DNA from 3 places in the Streptomyces sp. NPDC058665 genome. Region 2 is predicted to be linked to each of the others. Evidence: riboswitches for the same ligand, from Rfam matches in the RefSeq annotation. Region 2 holds a riboswitch; each other region holds the start of a gene.

The links. A riboswitch is a leader RNA that binds a small molecule or an ion and turns the genes downstream of it on or off. The one in region 2 is predicted to bind cobalamin.
Region 1: it holds a riboswitch for cobalamin, as region 2 does, so the genes downstream of both, metE (5-methyltetrahydropteroyltriglutamate--homocysteine S-methyltransferase) here and ACFWV8_RS05050 (ribonucleoside-diphosphate reductase subunit alpha) in region 2, are expected to answer to the same signal.
Region 3: it holds a riboswitch for cobalamin, as region 2 does, so the genes downstream of both, ACFWV8_RS09255 (ABC transporter substrate-binding protein) here and ACFWV8_RS05050 (ribonucleoside-diphosphate reductase subunit alpha) in region 2, are expected to answer to the same signal.

Annotation. Positions count from the first base shown of each region.
Region 1 covers NZ_JBHXRX010000013.1:34,342-42,011, forward strand. Annotated here, with positions in the region: gene ACFWV8_RS10835 (NADP-dependent oxidoreductase) at 1-332, opposite strand, end outside; gene ACFWV8_RS10840 (bifunctional 3'-5' exonuclease/DNA polymerase) at 490-2,181, shown strand; gene ACFWV8_RS10845 (VOC family protein) at 2,332-2,742, shown strand; gene ACFWV8_RS10850 (glycoside hydrolase family 3 protein) at 2,847-4,376, opposite strand; cobalamin riboswitch at 4,619-4,849, shown strand; gene metE (5-methyltetrahydropteroyltriglutamate--homocysteine S-methyltransferase) at 5,080-7,446, shown strand; gene ACFWV8_RS10860 (GNAT family N-acetyltransferase) at 7,501-7,670, opposite strand, start outside.
Region 2 covers NZ_JBHXRX010000005.1:203,248-210,917, reverse strand. Annotated here, with positions in the region: gene ACFWV8_RS05055 (ribonucleotide-diphosphate reductase subunit beta) at 1-489, opposite strand, end outside; gene ACFWV8_RS05050 (ribonucleoside-diphosphate reductase subunit alpha) at 489-2,885, opposite strand; cobalamin riboswitch at 3,031-3,163, opposite strand; gene ACFWV8_RS05045 (GNAT family N-acetyltransferase) at 3,215-3,736, opposite strand; gene ACFWV8_RS05040 (YbdD/YjiX family protein) at 3,840-4,046, opposite strand; gene ACFWV8_RS05035 (carbon starvation CstA family protein) at 4,043-6,298, opposite strand; gene ACFWV8_RS05030 (GntR family transcriptional regulator) at 6,464-7,228, opposite strand; gene ACFWV8_RS05025 (sugar ABC transporter substrate-binding protein) at 7,509-7,670, shown strand, end outside.
Region 3 covers NZ_JBHXRX010000011.1:12,667-20,336, reverse strand. Annotated here, with positions in the region: gene ACFWV8_RS09280 (PLP-dependent cysteine synthase family protein) at 1-339, opposite strand, end outside; gene ACFWV8_RS09275 (MoaD/ThiS family protein) at 339-656, opposite strand; gene ACFWV8_RS09270 (putative leader peptide) at 749-862, opposite strand; gene ACFWV8_RS09265 (ABC transporter ATP-binding protein) at 932-1,768, opposite strand; gene ACFWV8_RS09260 (FecCD family ABC transporter permease) at 1,765-2,817, opposite strand; gene ACFWV8_RS09255 (ABC transporter substrate-binding protein) at 2,830-3,816, opposite strand; cobalamin riboswitch at 3,857-3,991, opposite strand; gene ACFWV8_RS09250 (Mov34/MPN/PAD-1 family protein) at 3,991-4,404, opposite strand; gene ACFWV8_RS09245 (amino acid permease) at 4,532-5,998, opposite strand; gene ACFWV8_RS09240 (DUF2017 domain-containing protein) at 6,305-6,892, opposite strand; gene clpS (ATP-dependent Clp protease adapter ClpS) at 6,892-7,197, opposite strand; gene ACFWV8_RS09230 (nicotinate phosphoribosyltransferase) at 7,385-7,670, shown strand, end outside.

The DNA.
Region 1 (7,670 bases), on a different contig from region 2:
CCGGCCGGCTTGGGCACGACAAGGTTGGCCAGCGTGTACTGCGCGTAAGCACCGCCCACGGCCCAGCCGAGGACCTCGTCTCCTACGGAGAGCCCGATGACGCCGTCGCCCACGGCGTGCACGACTCCCGAGAACTCGTTGCCGGGGACCGCGGGGAACGTCGTCGGCATGACCTCCGCCATCCAGCCCTTGCGGATCTTCACATCGGCCGGGTTGACCGCCGCCGCCCGTACGGACGCGCGGATCTGGCCGGGCCCCGGCTCCGGCTGCTCGATGTCCGTGAGCTGAAGCACCTCAGGACCGCCGAACTCGTTGAAAACGATCGCCTGCATGTCAGCCTCCGCGAGTCTTCAGGAAATTCATGCCTATGAGCTCTTTCGATGGTCTCTGTCCGGAGCCCCGTCCGCCTCTCGAATGTTCCGGCCGGGTCAGTCGCGCGCCTGGTCGCGCACCGGCCCGTTGTCAGACCCGGCTGGGAGACTCGGAGGCATGATCGGACGGTGGGCTCTGGCCCCGGCGGAGGGTGGCGGCGCGTGGCTCGCGCCGCTGGGCGCGGACGCGCGCCCCGCCGGTCCCGTGCTGCGCGAGCCCGATCTCGTCGATGCGGTCCGGGCGCGGCTGCCCGAGGTGACGCGTTGGGTGTGGCGGTCCAGCGCGGAGCTGGTGCCCCGGCTGCTGACAGCCGGGGTCCGGGTCGAGCGGTGTTACGACATCGAGGCGGCGGAGCTGCTGCTGCTCGGCCACGAGGGGCGGCTCGGGGAGCCCCGGTCGGCTGCCGCCGCGTGGGCCAGGCTGCGGCAGGGGCCCGTACCGCCCGATCCGCCGCAGCGGGCGGCCGAACCGGGTTCGCAGTCGTCGCTCTTCGAGCCGCAGGCGGGGGCGGACGTGCCGTTCGACGGGCTGCTGGAGGTGTACGCGGAGCAGCAGCGCAGGCACGAGGCGGCGGAGCATCCGGACCGGATGCGGCTTCTGACTGCATCGGAGTCGGCGGGGATGCTGGTGGCCGCCGAGATGCACGGCGCGGGGCTGCCGTGGCGGGCGGACGTGCACCGCGCGCTGCTGGACGAGCTGCTGGGTGAGCGGTACGCGGGCGGGGGCGAGCCCCGGCGGCTGGCCGAGCTGGCCGATCAGGTCTCGAAGGCGTTCGGGCGGCGCGTACGGCCCGATCTGCCGGCCGACGTGGTGAAGGCGTTCACACGGGCCGGGTTCAAGGTGAGGTCGACGCGGCGGTGGGAGCTGGCGGAGATCGACCATCCGGCGGTGGCTCCGCTGATCGAGTACAAGAAGCTGTACCGCATCTGGACGGCGCACGGCTGGAGCTGGCTCCAGGACTGGGTACGGGACGGCCGTTTCCGGCCGGAGTACCTGCCGGGCGGTACGGTCTCCGGCCGCTGGACGACCAACGGCGGCGGTGCGTTGCAGATCCCGCGGGTCATACGGGCGGCGGTCGTCGCCGACGAGGGGTGGCGGCTGGTGGTGGCGGACGCCGACCAGATGGAGCCACGGGTGCTGGCGGCGATCTCCCGCGACCGGGGGCTGATGGAGGTCGCCGGGCACGACGACGATCTGTACAAGGTGCTGTCGGACCGGGCGTTCTCCGGCGACCGCGCGCAGGCCAAGCTCGCGCTGCTGGGCGCGATCTACGGCCAGACTTCGGGCGACGGCCTGAAGAATCTGGCGGCTCTGCGAAGACGGTTCCCCCGGGCCGTCGAGTATGTCGACGAGGCGGCGCGGGCGGGCGAGGAAGGCAGGCTCGTACGGACCTGGCTGGGCCGGACGAGTCCGCCGGCGGCCGGTTCGGAGGACGGCGGCGAGGCGGGGATTCCGCAGGAGTCCGTCGAAGTGGCGTCCGGCGACGCCGAGTTCACGCCGGGGTACGCGTCGACGAACGCTCGCGCGCGGGGGCGCTTCACGCGCAACTTCGTGGTGCAGGGCAGCGCGGCCGACTGGGCGCTGCTGATGCTGGCCGCGCTGCGGAGCGCGACCGCCGGTATGCGGGCGGAGCTGGTCTTCTTCCAGCACGACGAGGTGATCGTGCACTGCCCGCGCGAGGAGGCGGCGGCCGTGGCGCTGGCGATCCGCGAGGCTGGCGAACTGGCGGGCCGTATCGCGTTCGGGGAGACGCCGGTGCGGTTTCCTTTCACGACGGCGACGGTGGAGCGCTACTCGGACGCCAAGTGAGCGTGGTCCGTCCAGGGACGGGGAGCGGGCCGGGCGGGGCTTTCGCAGCACGGCCCGGGGGAATTACGCTCGGCCGTGGGCATCGCGCGTCGGTCACCGGCCGGGTGAGGCGTGGAGGTTCCCGTGAGATGCCTCTGGAGGCATTCCACCGTGTCAGTCGAGTTGAATCACACGATCGTTCACGCCCGTGACAACCGGGCTTCCGCCGAATTCCTGGCGCACATCCTGGATCTGGAGATCGGCACCGAATGGGGCCCCTTCGTTCCGGTCGACACCGGTAACGGCGTCACTCTCGATTTCGCGACTGTCGGTCAGGAGTCGATCACTCCGCAGCATTACGCGTTCCTCGTTCCCGAAGAGGATTTCGACGGGATCTTCGGGCGGATCAAGGCCGCCGGAGTCGACTTCTTCGGCGATCCGCACGGGAAGCTTCCGGGCGAGATCAACCACTACCACGGCGGGCGGGGCGTGTATTTCCTCGATCCGGCGGGGCACTACCTGGAAGTGATCACGCAGCCGTACGACAACCTCGTAGACGCCGAAACGGACGCGGACCAATAGTCGGCTGAGCGTCGACTAGCCGTCGGAGCAAGGGCGTCGGGGGCCGGCAAAGCCCCCGGCGCCGCCCGGAACCGGCCGTCTCCGCCCTGGAATCAGCCCCGGGATCAGCCGCGGCCCGCCAGGAATTCCGCCGCCGCCACCCCGGAGACCCGGGTCGCCCCGTGCGTGACCAGATGAACCGCGCCGGGCGCCGCGCCGTTCGGTACGCCCATCTCCACAACCACCGCGTCCGGCCGGCTCCCCAGGAGCCGCGTCATCGCCGCCGACATCCAGCCGTGCCGCGCCGCGTCACGCACCACGACGACCAGCGAACGCTCGGCCGCCGGGTCGAGCACCTTGCGGTCCAGCAGGTCACCGTCCGCCAGCAGGTCGTCCTCCGTAAGCCGTACGGATGTGGTGCCGGGCAGCAGATCGCTCAGCGGAGCCGCCACGCCCCAGGGGGTCTGCCCATCGACGGCCAGGTTCATCGTCGGTGACAGCTCCACCACGTGCGGCGCGCCGACGAGCGGCAGCACCGAGTCCCGGCCCTCCTCTGTCGACACACGCAGCGCGCGCCGCGCGGCGACGAGGCCGATGTCGGACGCGGCGCCGTCGGTGGCCAAGGCCCGCGTTCGGCTGCCCGACCACGCGGCGAACTCCGCGACCCGCGCCGCCGCTTCGGTGATCCGTGCCTCCGGGAGCGTGCCGTCGAGCACGGCCTGGACGACGGCGTCGGTGAGCTCGTCGAAGGTGGCCTCACCCGCGTGCTCGCCGCCGACGCACACCGCGTCGGCCCCGCCCGTGACCGCCCGTACGGTGGCCCCACCGATGCCGTAGCGGGCGGTGACCGCGCTCATCTCGATGGCGTCCGTCACCACGAGGCCGTCGAAGCCCAGCTCACCGCGGAGCAGGTCGACCAGGATGCGGGGGCTCATGGTGGCCGGCAGCTCGGCGTCGTACGCGGGCGCGAGCAGATGCGCGGTCATCACCACCCGTACTCCCGCCTCCATCGCGGCGACGAACGGCGGCAGCGCGGTGGCCGCGATCTCCTCGGCGCTCCCCGAGACCCGCGGCAGCCCGTGGTGGGAGTCGACGGCGGTGTCGCCGTGGCCCGGGAAGTGCTTGGCGCAGGCGGCGACGCCGGCCGACTGGAGCCCGCGGACCCAGGCGGCGGTGTGCCGGGAGACGACGTCCGTACGGGCGCCGAAGGAGCGGGCGCCGATGACCGGGTTGAGGGGGTTGGAGTTGACGTCGGCGCTGGGCGCGTAGTTGAGGGAGATCCCCGCGGCGTGCAGTTCGCGCCCGATGTCGCGGGCGACGGACTCGGTCAGCTCCACGTCGTCCACGGCGCCGAGCGCGAGATTGCCCGGCCGGGAGGCGCCGGTCCAGGCTTCGAGCCTGGTGACGTCGCCGGCCTCCTCGTCGATGGCGATGATCAGGTCGCGATTCTCCGCGCGTAGCTCGGCGGTGAGGCGCGCCACCTGTTCGGGATCGACGATGTTCCGGCCGAACAGGACGACGGAGGTGAGGCCGCACGCGATTCTGCGGCGGACCCAGTCGGGCAGGGTCGTCCCCACGAACCCGGGCTGGAGCACGGTCTCCGCGAGACGCGTCAGTTGCTGGTGACGGCTGCTGGGTCGGCTGCTCGACTCCATGCGGGTCCTCCGAAGGCGCATCGCTCGGCCGGCTCAGCGAACCGCCCATAGAACTTGGTACAGGCCAATCGGATGTTGGCTTAGACCAATAGGCGTGTCAAGGAGGTGTCGGCCCGTCGCGTTGTACGAACTCGCCCCGGAAGCTGGTGGATTGGCCCGTTCATGAATATTTGGTGAGGCTTCGAGGGAGCGGATGGACAACGGCTACGTCCTGTCCGGTGGATCTTCGCGGGACAGGGCCTAGGCTGGGGCTTGCAGCTGGTTCGTTCCCGTCCGCAGGGCGGGAGCGTCGTAAGAGGGAACCCGGTGGGAATCCGGGACTGCCCCGCAGCGGTGAGTGGGAACGACCGCCGTCATCAGCACTGGGCCCGTGCCGGGCCTGGGAAGCGACGGCCAGTAGATGTCCACCGGGTGTCCGCACCCGGCGGATGTGCCCGCGAGTCCGAAGACCTGCCCGCTGCCCGTACGCGACCGATCGTGGTACGGACATCCCGGTGACCTCGTGGGCGGGTCGGCGTACATATCGGTCGGGCAGTCGTGGTGACGCGTGCACGCACCTTCACAGGCGTGCGCATACGTACACACGGCGCGGACGCGAACAGAGGCGTACAGCCGCATCCGCGCGAAGGCCCTTCCGATCCCGTACCCCTTCGTGTCCTCGATCCGTCCCGGGATCGCAGGACAACTCGCGAAGGAGAGTTCCGTGACAGACAAGTCCGCAGCCGCGGCAGCACGCGCCACCGTGTACGGCTACCCGCGCCAGGGCGCGCACCGCGCACTGAAGAAGGCCGTCGAGGGCTACTGGCGGGGCGCCGTCGGCGCCGACGCCCTGCGCGACACGGCCGCCGGGCTGCGCCGGGCCAACTGGGAGCAGCTCACAGCCGACGGTGTCCATGAGGTCCCGACCGGCGACTTCTCGTACTACGACCATGTCCTGGACACCAGCGTGATGGTCGGCGCGATCCCCGCGCGGTACCGCGCGGCGGTCGCCGCCGAAGCGGCCGACTCCGAGACGGCCGCCACCGAGACGGTCGGCTCCGACCCGCTGGACCGGTACTTCGCGATGGCGCGCGGGACACAGGACGTGGCGCCGCTGGAGATGACCAAGTGGTTCGACACCAACTACCACTACCTCGTCCCCGAACTCGGCCCCGGCACCGCCTTCTCCGCCGACTCCGCCAAGCAGGTCGCCGAACTCACCGAAGCCCTCGCGCTCGGCCACACCCCCCGGCCGGTCCTGGTGGGCCCCGTGACCTATCTCCTGCTCGCCAGGCCCGCCCCCGGTGTGCCCGCCGACTTCGAGCCGCTGACGCTGCTCGACCGGCTCCTTCCCGTGTACGCGGAGATCCTGGCCGACCTGCGCGCGGCCGGCGCCGAGTGGGTGCAGCTCGACGAGCCCGCGCTCGTACAGGACCGCACCCCGGCCGAACTGACCGCCGCCGCCCGCGCGTACCACGACCTGGGCGGCCTCACCGACCGGCCGAAGCTGCTCGTCGCCTCCTACTTCGACCGGCTCGGCGAAGCCCTGCCCGTGCTCGCCAAGTCGCCCGTCGAAGGGCTCGCGCTCGACTTCACCGGCCCGGCCGCGGCCAACCTCGAAGGTCTCGCGGCCGTCGGCGGGCTGCCCGGCAAGCGGCTGGTCGCCGGCGTGGTCGACGGACGCAACATCTGGATCAACGACTTCGAGAAGTCCCTCGCCACGCTCGGCACGCTCCTCGGCCTCGCCGACCGCGTCGACGTCGCCCCGTCCTGCTCCCTGCTGCACGTCCCGCTCGACGCGACCGCCGAGCACGACATCGACCAGGAGGTCGCGCGCTGGCTGGCGTTCGCCCGCCAGAAGAGCGCCGAGGCCGCGACCCTGGCCCGCGCCCTGACCGACGGCACGGGAGCGATCACCGCCGAACTCGCCGCGAACCGCGCCGCTCTCGCCTCCCGCGCGGGCTCGACGCTCACCCGCGACCCGGCCGTGCGCGCCCGCGCGGCGGCCGTCACCGGCGCGGACGCCCGCCGTTCGCAGCCGTACGAGGTGCGGACCGCGGCCCAGCGGGCGCACCTGGGTCTGCCGCCGCTGCCGACGACCACCATCGGCTCGTTCCCGCAGACCGGTGAACTGCGCACCGCACGGGCCGACCTGCGCGCCGGGCGGATCGGCACCGCCGGATACGAGGAGCGGATCAGGGAAGAGATCCGCGACGTCCTCGCCTTCCAGGAGAAGGCGGGGCTCGACGTCCTGGTGCACGGCGAGCCCGAACGCAACGACATGGTGCAGTACTTCGCCGAGCAGCTCACCGGTTACGTCGCCACGCGGCAGGGCTGGGTGCAGTCGTACGGCACCCGTTACGTACGCCCGCCGGTCCTCGCGGGTGACATCTCACGGCCCGAGCCGATGACGGTGCGCTGGACGTCGTACGCGCAGTCGCTCACCGCCCGCCCGGTCAAGGGCATGCTCACCGGGCCCGTCACGATGCTCGCCTGGTCCTTCGTCCGGGACGACCAGCCGCTCGGCGACACCGCGCGGCAGGTCGCGCTGGCACTGCGCGACGAGGTCAACGACCTTGAGGCGGCGGGCACTTCGGTCATCCAGGTCGACGAGCCTGCGCTGCGCGAGACACTGCCGCTGCGTACGGACGGGCGGGCCGCGTATCTGGGGTGGGCGGTCGAGTCGTTCCGTCTCGCCACCTCCGGCGTACGTCCGGACACCCAGATCCACACCCATATGTGCTACGCGGAGTTCGGCGACATCGTCGAGGCCATCGACGACCTCGACGCCGACGTCATCAGCCTGGAGGCGGCACGCTCCCATATGCGGGTCGCCGGTGAACTCGCCGCCGAGGGCTACCCGCGCGAGGCGGGACCCGGCGTGTACGACATCCACTCACCGCGCGTCCCGAGCACGGCCGAGGCGACGAGCCTTCTGCGCAAGGGACTTGAGGCGATCCCGGCCGAACGGCTGTGGGTGAACCCGGACTGCGGTCTCAAGACGCGAGGCTGGCCGGAGGTCCGTACGTCCCTGGAGCACCTGGTCGCGGCGGCCCGCGAGATCCGGGCGGGCCTGCCGACGGCGGACTGATCCACGTACGGGTGGGTGTGGCCGGGGGCGTACGTCCCCGCCCGCACCCGCCCGTTACAGCCCGAAGAGCGCCAACGACGGCTCCAGACCGTGCAGTTCGACCGGGACGGTACGGTGCTCCTCCCACCCCGCACGGTCCAGCCGCAGCCGCCGCTGGAGGCGCGCCTCGCCCCGTACCGACTCCACCGTCAGCCCGTCCGGGCGGTAGCCGAGCTTCTCCGAGA
Region 2 (7,670 bases):
CGCCGACTCCAGGCGGTCGATCTTCTCGACCGAGTCCATCCACTTGAAGCAGAACTGGGCCTTCTCGCGGATCGACGGGATCTCCTCGACCGCGTCGAACGCCGCCGCGCGGTCCGCCGGATCGGGCAGGTAGGTGTCGAGCAGCGTCAGATAGAACTGGACGTGCACGGCCTCCTCGAAGAGCTGGCGGGAGAGGTAGAGCCGTGCCTCGGGGGAGTTGATGTGCTTGTAGAGCGTCAGCACCAGATTGTTCGAGACGATCGAGTCGCCCGTCGCGAAGAACGCGACCAGCCGGCCGATCATGTGCTGTTCGCCGGGGGAGAGTTTCGCGAGGTCGGCGACGTCGGAGTGGAGGTCGACCTCCTCCACCGTCCAGGTGTTCTTGATCGCGTCGCGGTAGCGCTCGTAGAAGTCCGGATAGCGCATGGGGCGCAGCGTCAGTTCGAAGCCCGGGTCGAGCAGGTTCTTCTCAAGAGGGGTGGAGCTCATTACTGGCAGGCCTCGCAGGACTCGGGATTTTCCAGGGAACAGGCGATCGCCTCGGGGGCCGGCGTCGGCGCTGGAGCCGACCGCGCCGCGCGGGCGATCCGGGTCGCCGGGCGCGAGCGCAGGTAGTACGTGGTCTTCAGACCCTTCTTCCAGGCGTACGCGTACATCGAGCTGAGCTTCCCGATGGTCGGCGTCTGAAGGAACAGGTTCAGCGACTGGCTCTGGTCGAGGAACGGCGTGCGCGCCGCCGCCATGTCGATCAGGCCGCGCTGCGGGATCTCCCACGCCGTGCGGTACAGCTCGCGCACCTCGGCCGGGATCCAACTGAAGCCCGCCACCGAGCCGTTGGACTCGCGCAGCGCCTCGCGGGACTGCGCGTCCCATACGCCGAGGCGCTTCAGCTCCGCCACCAGATAGGCGTTGACCTGGAGGAACTCACCCGACAGCGTCTCGCGCTTGAAGAGGTTGGAGACCTGCGGCTCGATGCACTCGTAGACGCCCGCGATGGAGGCGATCGTCGCGGTGGGAGCGATGGCGAGCAGCAGGGAGTTGCGCATGCCGCTCTTCGCGACGCGCGCCCTGAGCGCGTCCCAGCGCTCCGGCCAGTTGAGCGACACGTCGTAGTGGTCGGGGTGCAGTACGCCGCGCGCCGCGCGGGTCCGCTCCCAGGCCGGCAGCGGGCCCTCGCGCTCGGCGAGGTCGCAGGACGCCTCGTACGCGGCGAGCATGATCCGCTCGGCGATCCGCGTGGAGAGCGCGGCGGCCTCGGGGGAGTCGAAGGGCAGCCGCTTCTTGAAGAAGACGTCCTGGAGGCCCATCACACCCAGGCCCACGGGGCGCCACTTGGCGTTGGAGCGGCCGGCCTGTTCGGTCGGGTAGAAGTTGATGTCCACGACCCGGTCGAGGAAGGTCACGGCGGTGCGGACGCTGTCGTCCAGCCGCTCCCAGTCCAGTTCGCCTCCCGGCTCGCTTCCCGGCTCGCCCGAATCGGTCACGAACGCGCCGACGTTGACCGAGCCTAGGTTGCAGACGGCCGTCTCACCGTCGTCCGTGACCTCCAGGATCTCGGTGCAGAGGTTCGAGGAGTGCACCACGGTGCCGGGCTCGGCGGTCTGGTTCGCCGTACGGTTCGAGGCGTCCTTGAAGGTCATCCAGCCGTTGCCGGTCTGCGCGAGGGTGCGCATCATGCGGCCGTACAGCTCGCGCGCCGGGATCGTTCTGCGGGCCTTGCCCGCCGCCTCTGCCGCCCGGTACGCGGCGTCGAAGTCGTCGCCCCACAGATCGACCAGCTCGGGCACGTCGGAGGGCGAGAAGAGCGACCAGACGCCGTCCGCGTCGACCCGGCGCATGAACTCGTCGGGGATCCAGTGCGCCAGGTTCAGATTGTGCGTACGGCGGGCGTCCTCGCCGGTGTTGTCGCGCAGCTCCAGGAACTCCTCGATGTCCGCGTGCCACGTCTCCAGATAGACGCAGGCCGCGCCCTTGCGCCGGCCGCCCTGGTTGACGGCTGCGACCGAGGAGTCCAGCGTCCGCAGGAACGGCACGATGCCGTTGGAGTGCCCGTTCGTGCCGCGGATCAGCGAACCGCGGGCGCGGATACGGGAGTACGAGAGGCCGATGCCGCCCGCGTGCTTCGAGAGGCGGGCCACCTGGTGGTAACGGTCGTAGATCGAGTCCAGCTCGTCCAGTGGGGAGTCCAGCAGATAGCAGGACGACATCTGGGGGTGGCGGGTGCCGGAGTTGAAGAGGGTGGGGGAGGAGGGCAGATAGTCGAGCCGGCTCATCAGGCCGTACAGCGCGGCCACTTCGTCCACGGCGGCCGGGGAGTCGTCCTTGGCGAGCCCGGAGGCGACGCGCAGCATGAAGTACTGCGGCGTCTCGATGACATCGCGGGTGATCGGGTGCCGGAGCAGATAGCGGCTGAAGAGCGTGCGCAGGCCGAAGTAGCCGAACCGGTCGTCGGCGGCGGGGTCGATCAGCGCGTCGAGGCGGGCGGCGTGGCGGGTGACGAACGCGGCCGTACGGTCGGCGATCAGGCCCTCCGCGTGGCCCACGGCGACCGAGGAGGAGAACGAGACGGCGCCCTGCCCCGCTGCCTCGTCCGCGATGGTGCGGGTGAGGAGGCGGGCGGCGAGGCGGGAGTACGCGGGGTCCTCGGAGATCAGCCCGGCCGCGGCCTCGGTGGCGAGTGCGCGCAACTCGGCGTCGTCCGAGGCGGCGTTGCGGCCACGGAGCGCGGCGGCGGCGACCTTGCCGGGGTCGGTGTCGGCCAGATCGGCGGTGAGGTCCGTGAGGACCCGCAGAAGGCCCGCCCCGGGGCCGTCGGCCGGCCCGGTGGTGTCTCGTTCCCGCTTCTCCCCGATCGCTGAAACCGGATCGGCTGGCGCGATGGTCACGTGGTGCTCTCCCTCGCTCGGCTCCGGGCCAGGGGGAGGGCATGACGGCGCACGCCCGCGTACGCCGGCCCGGAACCGGGCGGCGAGCGGTGCGGCGTCCGCCGGCCCAGCCTCGGAGCCCGGACGTCTCGGCACCCGGACCGGTCGATCCGGGTGCGCCGTCGGCAGGTGCTCGGACTCACGGGCACGACAAAGCGCACCACAGCACACCGTTGCGGGACAGTTCCGGATTCACACCGGATTCTCCTGCGGCGACAGCAGACTTGAGCATACATCTGGGGTTGGTTGGGAGCGCCACCCCCCACATGTTGTGTCGGGGATGACTCGGCTCAGATCTCCAGGCTGTACGTGAGCAGTGCAAGTTCCGGATACGGCGCCCAGTCCCGCTCCGGCGTCCGTACGAAGCCCAGCCGCTCGTAGATCCGGTGGGCGGACAGCATCCTCTTCTGGGTGGAGAGCCGCACCCGTACGCGTCCGGTGGCCCGCGCGCGGTCCACACACGCCCGCACGAGCGCCCCACCGACCCCGCGCCCCCGGCCGCCGGGCGCGACGGCCAGCATGCGGAACTCGGCCTCCCCGTCCACCGCGAGTTCGGCCCAGACCGACCCGGCACCGACGTAGGCGACCCCACCGAGCAGAGCCCCCTCACCGTCGACGGCCACGAACACCTCGCACCCGACGGCACGCGCCGCGACGTCGCGCAGGGTTTCCAGATAGGGATCGTCGGCCCCGAAGTCCAGCAGCCCGTCGTCCAGATAGGCGCGGGCGGTTATCTCCCCGAGCCCCTCGTACTCCGAGGGCTCGGCCGCTCTGATCGTGAAGTCGCTCTCCGACCGTGTCGTCTGATCCATGACAGCAGTGTGCAACACGGCACGGCCGGCCCCAGGCACAGGCCACCCCGGACAGCGAAGGGCCCGCCGCTCCCCGTGCGGGAACGGCGGGCCCTTCACCCTCTCAGCAGCAGCGGAAGCCCTCCCTCGGGTCCGCCTCCCTCGCGTCTGTCCGTTCGCGTTCGAAGGCGCGGCGGGTCAGTGGTTGTGCCGTCGGGTCGCAGGCGCGGGTGTGGGCCACGTAGTGGTCGTATGCCGACTCGCCCGTCAACTCCCGTACGTACCAACGGATCCGGCCCACCGCGTGGCGCACCTTCGACGTCGGCGTCACGACGGACCCGCCCCGCTGGAGCTGGGCGCCTTCGGATCCGGCGCGCCCGCGCCCGCGCCCGCACCCGCACCCGCCGCCGCGGCGGCCAGTTCCGCCTTCTCCTCCTTCGTGGGGATCAGCCCCGCCGGTGCCACGATCTCCGACTTCACGTACGGCGTCTCCGACAGCTTCACGCTCTCCGGGTGGCGGATCGCCTGGTAGCAGACCCGCCCCGCGTCGGCGATGACCACGATGATCAGGATCGCGAACAGCGCCGAAAGCACCCCGTCCACCGTTGAGTTGGTGACGACCGTGTGCATGTCGTCCATCGTCTTCGCCGGCGGGATCACCTCGCCGCTGTCGATGCCCGCCTGGTAGACGTCGCGCTGGGTGAAGAAACCGACCTTCGGGTCGTCCGAGAAGATCTTCTGCCAGCTCGCGGTGAGCGTGACCGCCGCGTCCCAGGCCAGCGGAACCGCCGTCACCCAGGCCCATTTGAGCCGCCCGGACTTCACCAGCAGCGTCGTGCACACGGCGAGCGCCACCGCCGCCAGGAGCTGGTTCGCGATGCCGAACAGCGGGAAGAGCTGGTTGATGCCGCCCAGCGGGTCGTGCACGCCGACCCACAGGAAGTAGCCCCACGCGCCCACGACCACGGCGCTGGCGAACCAGACACCGGGCTTCCAGCTCACCTGGCGCATCGGCTTGTAGACGTTGCCGAGCATGTCCTGGAGCATGAAGCGCCCGACGCGCGTCCCCGCGTCCACCGTCGTCAGGATGAACAGCGCCTCGAACATGATGGCGAAGTGGTACCAGAACGCCTTCAGCCCCGCGCCGCCGATGACGGACGAGAAGATGTCCGACATCCCGAGCGCGAAGGTCGGCGCGCCGCCCGTGCGCGACAGCAGGCTCGACTCCTCGACGTCCTTGGCCGCCTGGGCGAGCTGGTCGGGCGAGATCGTGAAGCCGAGGTTGGCGACCGCCTGGGAGGCGGATTCGACCGTGCCGCCGATGACACCGGCAGGGGAGTTGACCGCGAAGTACAGACCCGGGTCGATGATGCACGCCGTGATCATCGCCATGATGGCGACGAACGACTCGGTGAGCATCGCCCCGTATCCGATCATCCGGATCTGGGTCTCCTTCTGCACCATCTTCGGCGTGGTGCCCGAGGAGATCAGTGAGTGGAAACCGGACAGCGCGCCGCACGCGATCGTGATGAAGACGAACGGGAACATCGAACCGGCGAAGACCGGACCGTCACCACGGCTCGCGAACTCCGTGACCGCGTCCATCTTCATCGTCGGAAGCGCGACGACGACACCGATGGCCAGCAGCGCGATCGTGCCGACCTTCATGAAGGTCGACAGATAGTCGCGCGGCGCCAGCAGCATCCAGACCGGCAGTACGGACGCGAGGAAGCCGTACACGATCATCCAGATGACCAGCGTGCCGGCCTCCAGCGTGAAGGTGTCCGCCAGCGAGGACTCGGCGACCCAGCCGCCGGCCACGATCGCGAGCAGCAGCAGCGCCACCCCGATGAGTGAGACCTCGCTGACCCTGCCCGGCCGCAGCACCCGCAGATACACGCCCATGAAGAGCGCGATCGGGATGGTCATCGCGATGGAGAAGACACCCCACGGCGAGTCGGCCAGCGCGTTGACGATGACCAGCGCCAGCACCGCCAGCAGGATGATCATGATCAGGAAGACCGCGATCAGCGCGGCGGCGCCGCCGAACGGGCCGATCTCGTCACGGGCGATCTGACCGAGCGAACGCCCGTCGCGGCGCGTGGAGAAGAAGAGCGTGACCATGTCCTGGACCGCGCCCGCGAAGATGACGCCCGCGACGATCCAGATGGTGCCCGGCAGATAGCCCATCTGCGCGGCCAGCACCGGCCCCACGAGCGGCCCCGCGCCCGCGACGGCCGCGAAGTGGTGGCCGAAGAGCACACGCCGGTCGGTGGGGTGGAAGTCGACACCGTTGTCGAGCCGTTCGGCGGGCGTGGCCCGCGTCTTGTCGACCTTCAGCACCCGCCGCGCGATGAATCTTGAGTAGAAGCGGTAGGCGATCGCGTACGAACCGAGTGCCGCCGCCAGCATCCAGGCGGCGGAGATCTCCTCTCCGCGCGACAGCGCGAGGACACCCCAGCCGACCGCGCCCACCAGGGCGACGAGCGCCCAGATCGCGATCGATCTCGGCGTCAGACGCCCGGACGAGTTCGTCGAACCCGATGAGTTCTGCGCGGAACTTGCTGGTGCCGGCTCTGGCATGGCGAGTCGTCCCCTCACTGGTCACCTGCTGAAACTCGCAGGAAATCTAAGGGACCTTCTCGGCACGCGTCACCCCCCGGCCGCGTTTCGGTAGGACAACGTTGTACGTGCCCCACGCGCGCGCCGGTTACTCAACGCCCAACCTGGCGTGGGCTGTTGCCGGACTCAGTCGGTGGGCCGCCGCAGCCGCGCCACGAACTTGTACCGGTCGCCCCGGTACACCGAGCGCACCCACTCCACCGGCTCCCCCGCGGTGTCGATCGAGTGCCGCGAGAGCATCAGCATCGGCAGGCCCACGTCCGTACCGAGCAGCCCCGCCTCGCGCGGTGTCGCCAGCGACGTCTCGATCGTCTCCTCGGCCTCCGCCAGATGGACTCCGTACACCTCAGCCAACGCCGTGTAGAGCGACGTGTACTTGACGAGCGAGCGCCGTAGCGCGGGGAAACGTTTGGCCGAAAGGTGTGTGGTCTCGATGGCCATCGGCTCGCCGCTCGCCAGCCGCAGGCGCTCGATGCGCAGCACGCGTCCGCCGGCGGTGATGTCGAGCAGTCCCGCGAGCGTGTCGTCGGCGGTGACGTAACCGATGTCGAGCAGCTGGGAGGTCGGCTCCAGGCCCTGCGCGCGCATGTCCTCGGTGTACGAGGTGAGCTGGAGAGCCTGCGACACCTTGGGCTTGGCCACGAACGTGCCCTTGCCCTGGATCCGCTCCAGCCGCCCCTCGACGACCAGCTCCTGGAGCGCCTGGCGCACCGTGGTGCGCGAGGTGTCGAACTCGGCGGCCAGGGTGCGCTCGGGCGGTACGGGCGTGCCCGGGGGAAGCGTTTCGGTCATATCGAGCAAGTGCCGCTTCAGCCGGTAGTACTTGGGTACGCGTGCGGTACGGGTGGCTGCCCCGTTCTCGCTCTCGGTGCCGCCCCCTTCCGTGGCCATGGTCTGCCTTCCCGAGTCCTGCGCTGCTGCCGTCACCGGCTCCTCCGTCTGTCGCGGCTCACATGGTGGCACGGTCCGGTCGCGGGTCGTCTCCCCGATCCAGGTGTCGGTCCGATAACGGACACGACAGCCCTCTTATACACCCTTGACACCCCTAAAGGTCTAGGCCAAGCTCCCCGTACTGGTCTAAACCATTAAAGACCAGGTCCCAGCCCCGGTGGTACTCGTCGTAAGTCTTCGCGGTGGGGAGGGGGTTGCAGGAATCCCTGAGGAGGGTGGCGTGAAGCGCAAGCTCATCGCGGCGATCGGCGTCGCGGGCATGATGTTCTCGGTCGCGGCGTGTGGATCCGACGACAGTGACTCGGCGAAGGACCCGAAGGACCGCAAGGACACAGTCACCGTCTGGCTGATGGTGGACGCGCAGAGCACCTGGCCGGAACTG
Region 3 (7,670 bases), on a different contig from region 2:
GACGATCTCGGCGCCCCACATGGCGAGCAGTTCGCGGCGCTCCTGCGAGGTGTTCTCCGGCATCACGCAGATGATCTTGTAGCCCTTGAGCTTCGCGGCCATCGCGAGCGAGATGCCCGTGTTGCCGCTGGTCGGCTCCAGGATCGTGCAGCCGGGTGTGAGCCGCCCGTCCTTCTCCGCCTCCTCGACCATGCGCAGCGCCGGGCGGTCCTTGATGGAGCCGGTCGGGTTGCGGTCCTCCAGCTTGGCCCAGATCCGGACGTCGTCCGACGGCGACAGGCGTGGCAGCCGTACGAGAGGGGTGTCGCCGACGACCGCGAGCGGGGAGTCGTACCGCATCAGAGCGCGGGCATGTCGGGCATCGGCGTCTCGGGTGCGCCGCCCGCGACGGCGGGGAGGATGGTGACGCTGTCGCCGTCCGAGAGCTTGGTGGAGATGCCGTCCAGGAAGCGGACGTCCTCGTCGTTGAGGTAGACGTTCACGAAGCGGCGCAACTGGTCGCCGTTGTCGGCGTCGACGATGCGCTCGCGGATGCCCGTGTGGCGGGTTTCGAGGTCGGTGAGCAGCGCCGCGAGGGTGTCACCGGTGCCCTCGACGGCCTTGGCTCCGTCTGTGTAGGTGCGGAGGATGGTCGGGATACGGACCTCGATGGCCATGGCGTGGGCTCCTGTCGGAAAAGAGGCGTGACGGGCGCGCGGCTCTGCCCCCGCGCGGGGGGTGGTGCTCGGGATGGGCGTGCTGCCGCGGCTCAGGCGGTAGTGCCGGCCGTACACATGGCGCTGGCGAGTCGGCACAGATCGACGTGCAGGCGCGCCACCAGCAGATCGCCTGGTGTCTTGTCGCTCACGTCGTGGGAAACCATGGGGTCATCGTATCGATTCCCGGTCCGCATCCCGGTATGTGATCTCGGATGATGGACGCTGGACGTTCGTCAGATGGACTTGGCAGGCGAACCGGCCCCCGGGGCCGCCGGTGACGGGGGCAGATAGACAACGGTGGGCGCGCCTGTGCGGGGGTGGGGCGCGACGTCGGCCGTCACCTCGTAGACGTCGGCGAGGAGTGCGGGGGTCAGGACCTCGGCCGGGGTTCCCGAGGCGACGACCGTACCCGCCTTGAGGACGTAGAGCCGGTCGCAGTAGTACGCGGCGAGATTGAGGTCGTGCAGGGCCAGCAGATTGGTCGTGCCCAACTCCCTTATGAGGGAGAGGACTTCGAGCTGGTGACGGATGTCCAGATGGTTGGTCGGCTCGTCCAGGACGAAGAGCGCGGGCCGCTGGACCAGGGCGCGGGCGACCAGGGCGCGCTGGCGTTCGCCGCCGGAGAGGGACGGGAAGGCGCGGCCGGCGAGCGGGGCGATGCCGACACGGTCCAGCGCGGCGTCGGTGAGGGCGGTGTCGGCCGCCGTGTCCGCCTCCCAGAAGCGCCGGTGCGGCGAGCGGCCCATGGCGACGACCTCGCGGACGGTGAGTTCGAACTCGGTCTGCCCGTCCTGCGGGACGGTGGCCACGCGCCGGGCGCGCGCCTTGGCCGTCATGGTGTGCAGGTCGGCGCCGTCCAGGAGCGCCCGGCCGTGGGTGGGGCGCAGCGTGCCGTACACGCAGCGCAGCAGGGTCGTCTTGCCGCTGCCGTTGGGGCCGACGAGCCCGACGGTCTCGCCGGGGGCGGCGGTCAGGTCGACGGCGTCGACGAGGTGCCGGCCGTCGCCGACCCCGTACGACAGGCCCTCCACGCGCAGTGCCGCCGTACGGGGGCTCGTACCAGGGCTCATACCGGGGCTCCTTCGGGACGGCGGCGCATCAGCCACAGGAAGAACGGCCCGCCGGTGAGCGCGGTGAGGACGCCGACGGGGATGTCCTGCGGCGCGGCGACGGTACGGGCGGCGAGGTCCGCGACCACGAGCACGACCGCCCCGCCGAGCGCGGCGACGGGCAGCAGCGGCCGGTGCGCGGCCCCGACGGCCATCCGCGCGGCGTGCGGCACGAGCAGCCCGACGAAGCCGATGGCCCCGCTCGCGGCGACCATCACGCCGGTGACCAGCGAGGCGAGGACGAACACGGCGGCGCGGAAGCGCGCGGTGTCCAGGCCCAGTACGGTCGCGCCCTCCTCCCCCACCAGCAGCAGGTCCAGCGGCCTGGCGAGCGCCATGAGGACGGCGGTCCCGGCGACGAGGACCACCGCCGGGACGGCGAGCATGCCCCAGCGGGCGCTGCCGAGCCCGCCGAGCGACCAGAACAGCGCCTCCTGGAAGTGCTCGGGCCGGGCCGAGACCACCAGGATCAGGGTGGTGAGGGCGGAGAGGATGTAAGAAACGGTCACCCCGGCCAGCACCAGGCGCCCGCCGGTCATCGTGCCGCCGCGCCGGGCCAGCGCGTAGACGAGGGTCATCGCGACGAGCGAGCCCGCGAAGGCGGCGGCCGGCATGGCGACGGTGGTGGTGATCCCGCCGCCGATACCGCCGCCGATGCCGAGGACCAGGACGAGTACGGCGCCGGTGGACGCCCCCGAGGAGATCCCGAGCAGGAACGGGTCGGCCAGCCGGTTGCGTACGAGGGCCTGGAGGACCGTCCCGACGACGGCCAGCCCCGCGCCGACGATCGCGCCCAGCAGCACGCGCGGCAGCCGTACGTCGAGGACGATCGTGCGGAAGGGGCCGGCCTCGGCACCGCCGGTGAGGATCGTCAGGACCTCGCCGGGCGGGATACGGACGGAGCCGAGCGCGAGCCCGGCGACGACGGCGCACGCGAGGGCCACGGAGAGCCCGGCGAGTACGAGGACATGGCGCGGCCCGCGCCGGACCGGCTTGGTCTTGCAGCTCATGGCGGGAAAGCCCTACTCGCCCGCCTCCGGATGGAGTTGGGACGCGAGCCGCCCGACGGCCGCGGGAGCGCGGACGCCGAGGACGGCGTCCGAGAGCGGCAGCACGGCGAACCGCTTGTTCCTGATCGCCGGGACGTCCTTCAGTACGGGGTCCTCCAGCAGCCGCTTCTTCTTCTGGGCGACGGTGGTGGAGCCGTAGTCGTAGATGACGATCGTCTCGGGCTTGCGGGCGACGACCTGCTCCCAGGTCGCGTCGCCGAAGGGCTTGTCGAGGTCGGCGAAGACGTTGCGCCCGCCCGCCCGTTCGATCAGTTCGTTGCCGATGCCCGCGCCGCCCGCGGTGAACGCGGTCTTGTCGCCGCTGTCGTAGACGAAGACGGAGACGGGCTTCATGCCCCCCAGTCCGGCGGCGGTGGTGGCGAGCGTGGCGCGGGCCCCGGTGGTCCACCTGGCGGCGCGGCCCGCGACGCCGAAGGTGCGGCCGACCTCGTTGATCTCGCGGAAGAGGTCGTCCATGGGGGTCCCGTCCTCGGGGCAGCCCTCCAGGTTGAGCCGGGTGTCGATGCCGGCGTCCGCGAGGTCGTCGCGGGTGCGGCCGTCCTTGGCGGCGAAGGCGCTGGTGTAACCGCCGTAGACGAAGTCGGGGTTGAGGGAGAGGAGTTTCTCCTTGGAGGGGTACTCCTCGGCGACGACCGGGACGCTGTCATACGCCTTCCGGTACGCGGGCAGGACGGCGTCGTCCAGCCAGGCGGTGCCGACGAGGGACTTGGTCAGACCGAGCTCGATCATGATCTCGGTGACGTGCTGGTTCATCGTGACCACACGCTTCGGGGGCGCCTCGAAGGTGGTCTTCACACCGCAGTTGGTGACGGTGTACGGGAATCCGGCGGCCGGTGCTCCGGCGCGCCCGGCCGGTTCCGGCGTGGAGCCGCAGGCGGCGAGCGGGAGCAGCAGCGGGAGCAGGGCCGCCGGTATGAGGGCGTGGCGCCGCAAGGACATGACTGGGCCTCCTCCGGGGGATTTCCGCGTCCCCTGGCATGGTGGGAGAAGGGCGACAGGTCAGTTCCTGGCTTCCGGGCCCCCGCTCGCGCGGAGGGCCTGGTCACAGTGGCGGGACCGTGCCGGATTCACACCGGCTTCCTGGGTCCTGCCGCCCTGGGTGGCGTCAGTCTCTCAGACGACTTCCACGTCCTCTTCCGTGACCTCGCCGTCGACGATGCGGTACGAGCGGAACTGGAACGGGCCCATGTCGTCCGTGTCGGCCGTGGAGACCAGGACGTAGTGGGCGAACGGCTCCATGGCAAGGCCGATGTCGCGGCGGGAGGGGTACGCCTCGGTCGCGGTGTGGGAGTGGTAGATGACCACGATGTCTTCGTTCCGCTCACGCAGTTCGTTGTCGAGCTGCTTGTGCTCGATCGAGTCGAACTCGTAGAACGTGGGCGAGCGGGCCGCGTTGCGCATGGGGATGTAGCGCTCGGGGCGGTCGCTGCCCTCGGGGCCCGCGATCACGCCGCACGCCTCGTCGGGGTGGTCGGCCCGTGCGTGGGCGACGATCTGGTCGTACAGCGCCTGGGTGATGGTGAGCATGAGTCGAAGGATAAACGGGTGGCCTCCGCTGTTGAGATGCGGAGGCCACCTGGTGAGACGGTGGGCGGGGCGCCGGTGAGACGCACCGCCGGACCTGCTGTGGAAGGCCCGTCGAACGGGCCGCGTGTCAGTCCGAGACCTTCGCGTACTCCGGCTCGTACGGGCCCTCCGGCCCGTCCACGGGGCCCGCGGGCTCCGGGGCGCGGCGCCCCAGCAGCGCCCAGCCGCCGGCCAGGAAGACCGCCCAGACGGCGCCGACGTACAGCGAGATACGGGCGTCGGAGTCGTACGCGATCAGACAGGTCACGAAGGCCAGGAAGACCAGCGCCACCCAGCTCAGGGCCGAGCCGCCCGGGGCCGGGAACGAGGAAGCGGGCAGCCGCCCTGCGACCACGGCGGAGCGGTACTTGATATGGCTGACGAGGATCATCATCCAGGTCCAGATACCGGCGGCGGTGGCGACCGAGGTGACGTACAGGAACGCCTTCTCGGGGACGACGTAGTTGAGGACGACGCCGATGCCCATCAGCGCCACGGACGCCGTGATGCCGGCGGCCGGTGTCCGGCGGGAGTTGAGCCTGCCCAGGGTCTGGGGCGCTTCCTTGTTGGCGGCGAGGTCGCGCAGCATCCGGCCGGTGGAGTACATGCCGGAGTTGCAGGACGACAGGGCCGCCGTCAGCACCACGAAGTTGACGATCCCGGCGCCGAGCGGAATGCCGATCTTGGCGAACGCGTGCACGAACGGGCTCTCGCCCTCGCTGAATTCGGTCCACCGCACGACGGCGAGGATGACGGTGAGCGCGCCGACGTAGAAGACGATGATGCGCCAGGGCAGCGTGTTGATCGCCTTGGGGAGCGTCTTCTCCGGGTTCTCCGACTCGCCCGCGGTGACGCCGACGAGTTCGACGGCGAGGTAGGCGAACATCACGCCCTGGAGGGTCATCAGGCTGGAGCCGATGCCGTTGGGGAAGATGCCGCCGTGCTGCCAGAGGTTGCCGGTGGCGGCGGTCTCGCCCGCGTCCGAGAAGCCGAGGGTCAGAACGCCGAGACCGATGACGATCATCCCGATGATCGCGGTGACCTTGACCATCGAGAACCAGAACTCGACCTCGCCGAAGATCTTGACGGAGATCAGGTTGACGCCGAAGAGCACCAGGAGGAAGACGAGGGCGCTGACCCACTGCGGGATCGAGGGGAACCAGAAGTGGATGTAGATCGCCGCCGCCGTGAGTTCGGCCATGCCGGTCACGATCCACATGAGCCAGTACGTCCAGCCGGTGACGTAACCGAAGAACGGGCCGAGGAACTCGCGGGCGTACTCCGCGAACGAGCCGGAGACCGGCCGGTAGAGCAGCAGTTCGCCGAGCGCCCGCATGATGAAGAAGATCACCACGCCGGCGAGGGCGTACATCAGGATGATGCTGGGCCCGGCCTTGGCGATGTTCGCGCCGGCGCCCATGAACAGGCCGACGCCGATGGCGCCGCCGATCGCGATCATCTGGACCTGGCGGCTGCCGAGTCCGCGTTCGTAGCCCTCCTCCGAGGTCTTTCCCGAGGGGCCTTCCGAGGTGCTGTCGACCTGTGGGGAGGTCATGGTGATGCGCCCTTTCTCCCTGCCTGTGCCGGTGGTCGTGAAGATTTACCACGGCGCGGGCGGCGATCCGCGGAGGTCGCTGTGGCGCGGCACACAGGAAGAAGCGGACGAATCGCATCCCGGATCGCAAAGCATGCGGGGGCGGGGACGCGATCGCCATACGGAGTTGAGCGTCCGCCGACGGAAACGGAAGGTGTCCGTCCGAAGACGGTGTGAGGGCCTGGCGAAGACGCCGTGACGGGCGCTTCGAGGGACGGCGCGACCCGTCTCGCGCGGTGCCGTCCCGTCCCGCCCCGCGCCGTCCCGTCAGGGCATCATCGTCTCGATGAGCGTCTCCTGGAGCGCCCCGAGCCACAGGTACGCCATCACCATCGGCTTGCGCGGGTCGTCGTCCGACAGCCGGTACAGGCTCTCGCCCTCGTCCTCGTCGGAGATCTCCAGCCGGTTGCCGATGGTCAGGCGCAGGTCGTTGAGCGCGCCGAGCCAGTGCCGGCAGTCGTCGGGCGCCAGTTTCAGTACGGCCCCGCCCTCGCCCGCGGCGGAGAGCTCGTCCAGGGTGCGGACCACGGCGAGACCGTCCTCGCGCTTGCGCGACCGCAGGTCGTTCTCGGTGAAGCGCCTGAACTCGGCCGCGTACTCCCGCAGTTCGTCGTCGGTGTCGTCACCGAAGCCGTACGCGTCCGGGAAGAGCCGGGCGAGCGCGGGGTCGGACGGCGGCTTGCTGGGCCCCTCGGCGAAGAGCGCCGCCAGTGGGTCCTCCCCCTTGGCCGGTTCCTCGCCGGGGCCGATCAGCTCCAGGAGCTGGACGGCGAGCGAGCGCAGGATGGAGATCTCGACCTCGTCGAGCGCGACGGCGGCGCCACCGCCGGGGATCGCCTCGAACTGCCCGGCCATCAGGCGGTGTCCTGGGAGAGCGTGGCCCATAGGCCGTATCCGTGCATCGCCTGTACGTCGCGTTCCATCTCCTCGCGGCTGCCGCTGGAGACGATGGCGCGGCCCTTGTGATGGACGTCGAGCATCAGTTTGTGCGCCTTGTCCTTGGAGTAGCCGAAGTACGTCTGGAAGACGTACGTCACATAACTCATGAGGTTGACAGGGTCGTTGTGGACGATCGTCATCCACGGCACGTCAGGTTCCGGGACGGTGAACGTCTCCTCGGCCGACTCGGGAAGTTCGATCTCTGTCGGGGCAACACTCACGGTTCGGGACGACCTTCTTCTCCGCCGGGGGTCCCGGGACACGCCCCGGGATGCACAGCCTCACTGCCCCCCATGCTGCCACCCGGAGGGGCCTGTCGCACAAACGGCGACTCCAGGGCGAACGGCGGCTCCAGGGTCCGACGTTAGAAATCGTCACTCTGACGAGATCCGCTGTAGCATTGCTGTCATGAACTCTGCGGACCTTGCGAAGGACGAGGGCGGCCGGCGGCTCGGCGTTCCCTCGACCGCGCTCTTCACCGACCAGTACGAGTTGACGATGCTCCGGGCCGCGCTGCGGGCGGGGACGGCCGGGCGCCGCTCCGTCTTCGAGGTCTTCACCCGGCGGCTGCCCGAGGGACGGCGCTACGGAGTCGTCGCCGGCACCGGCCGCCTCCTCGACGCCGTCGAGAACTTCCGCTTCGACCCGGAGGTGATCGGCTTCCTGCGCGAGCGGGAGATCGTCGACGGGCCGA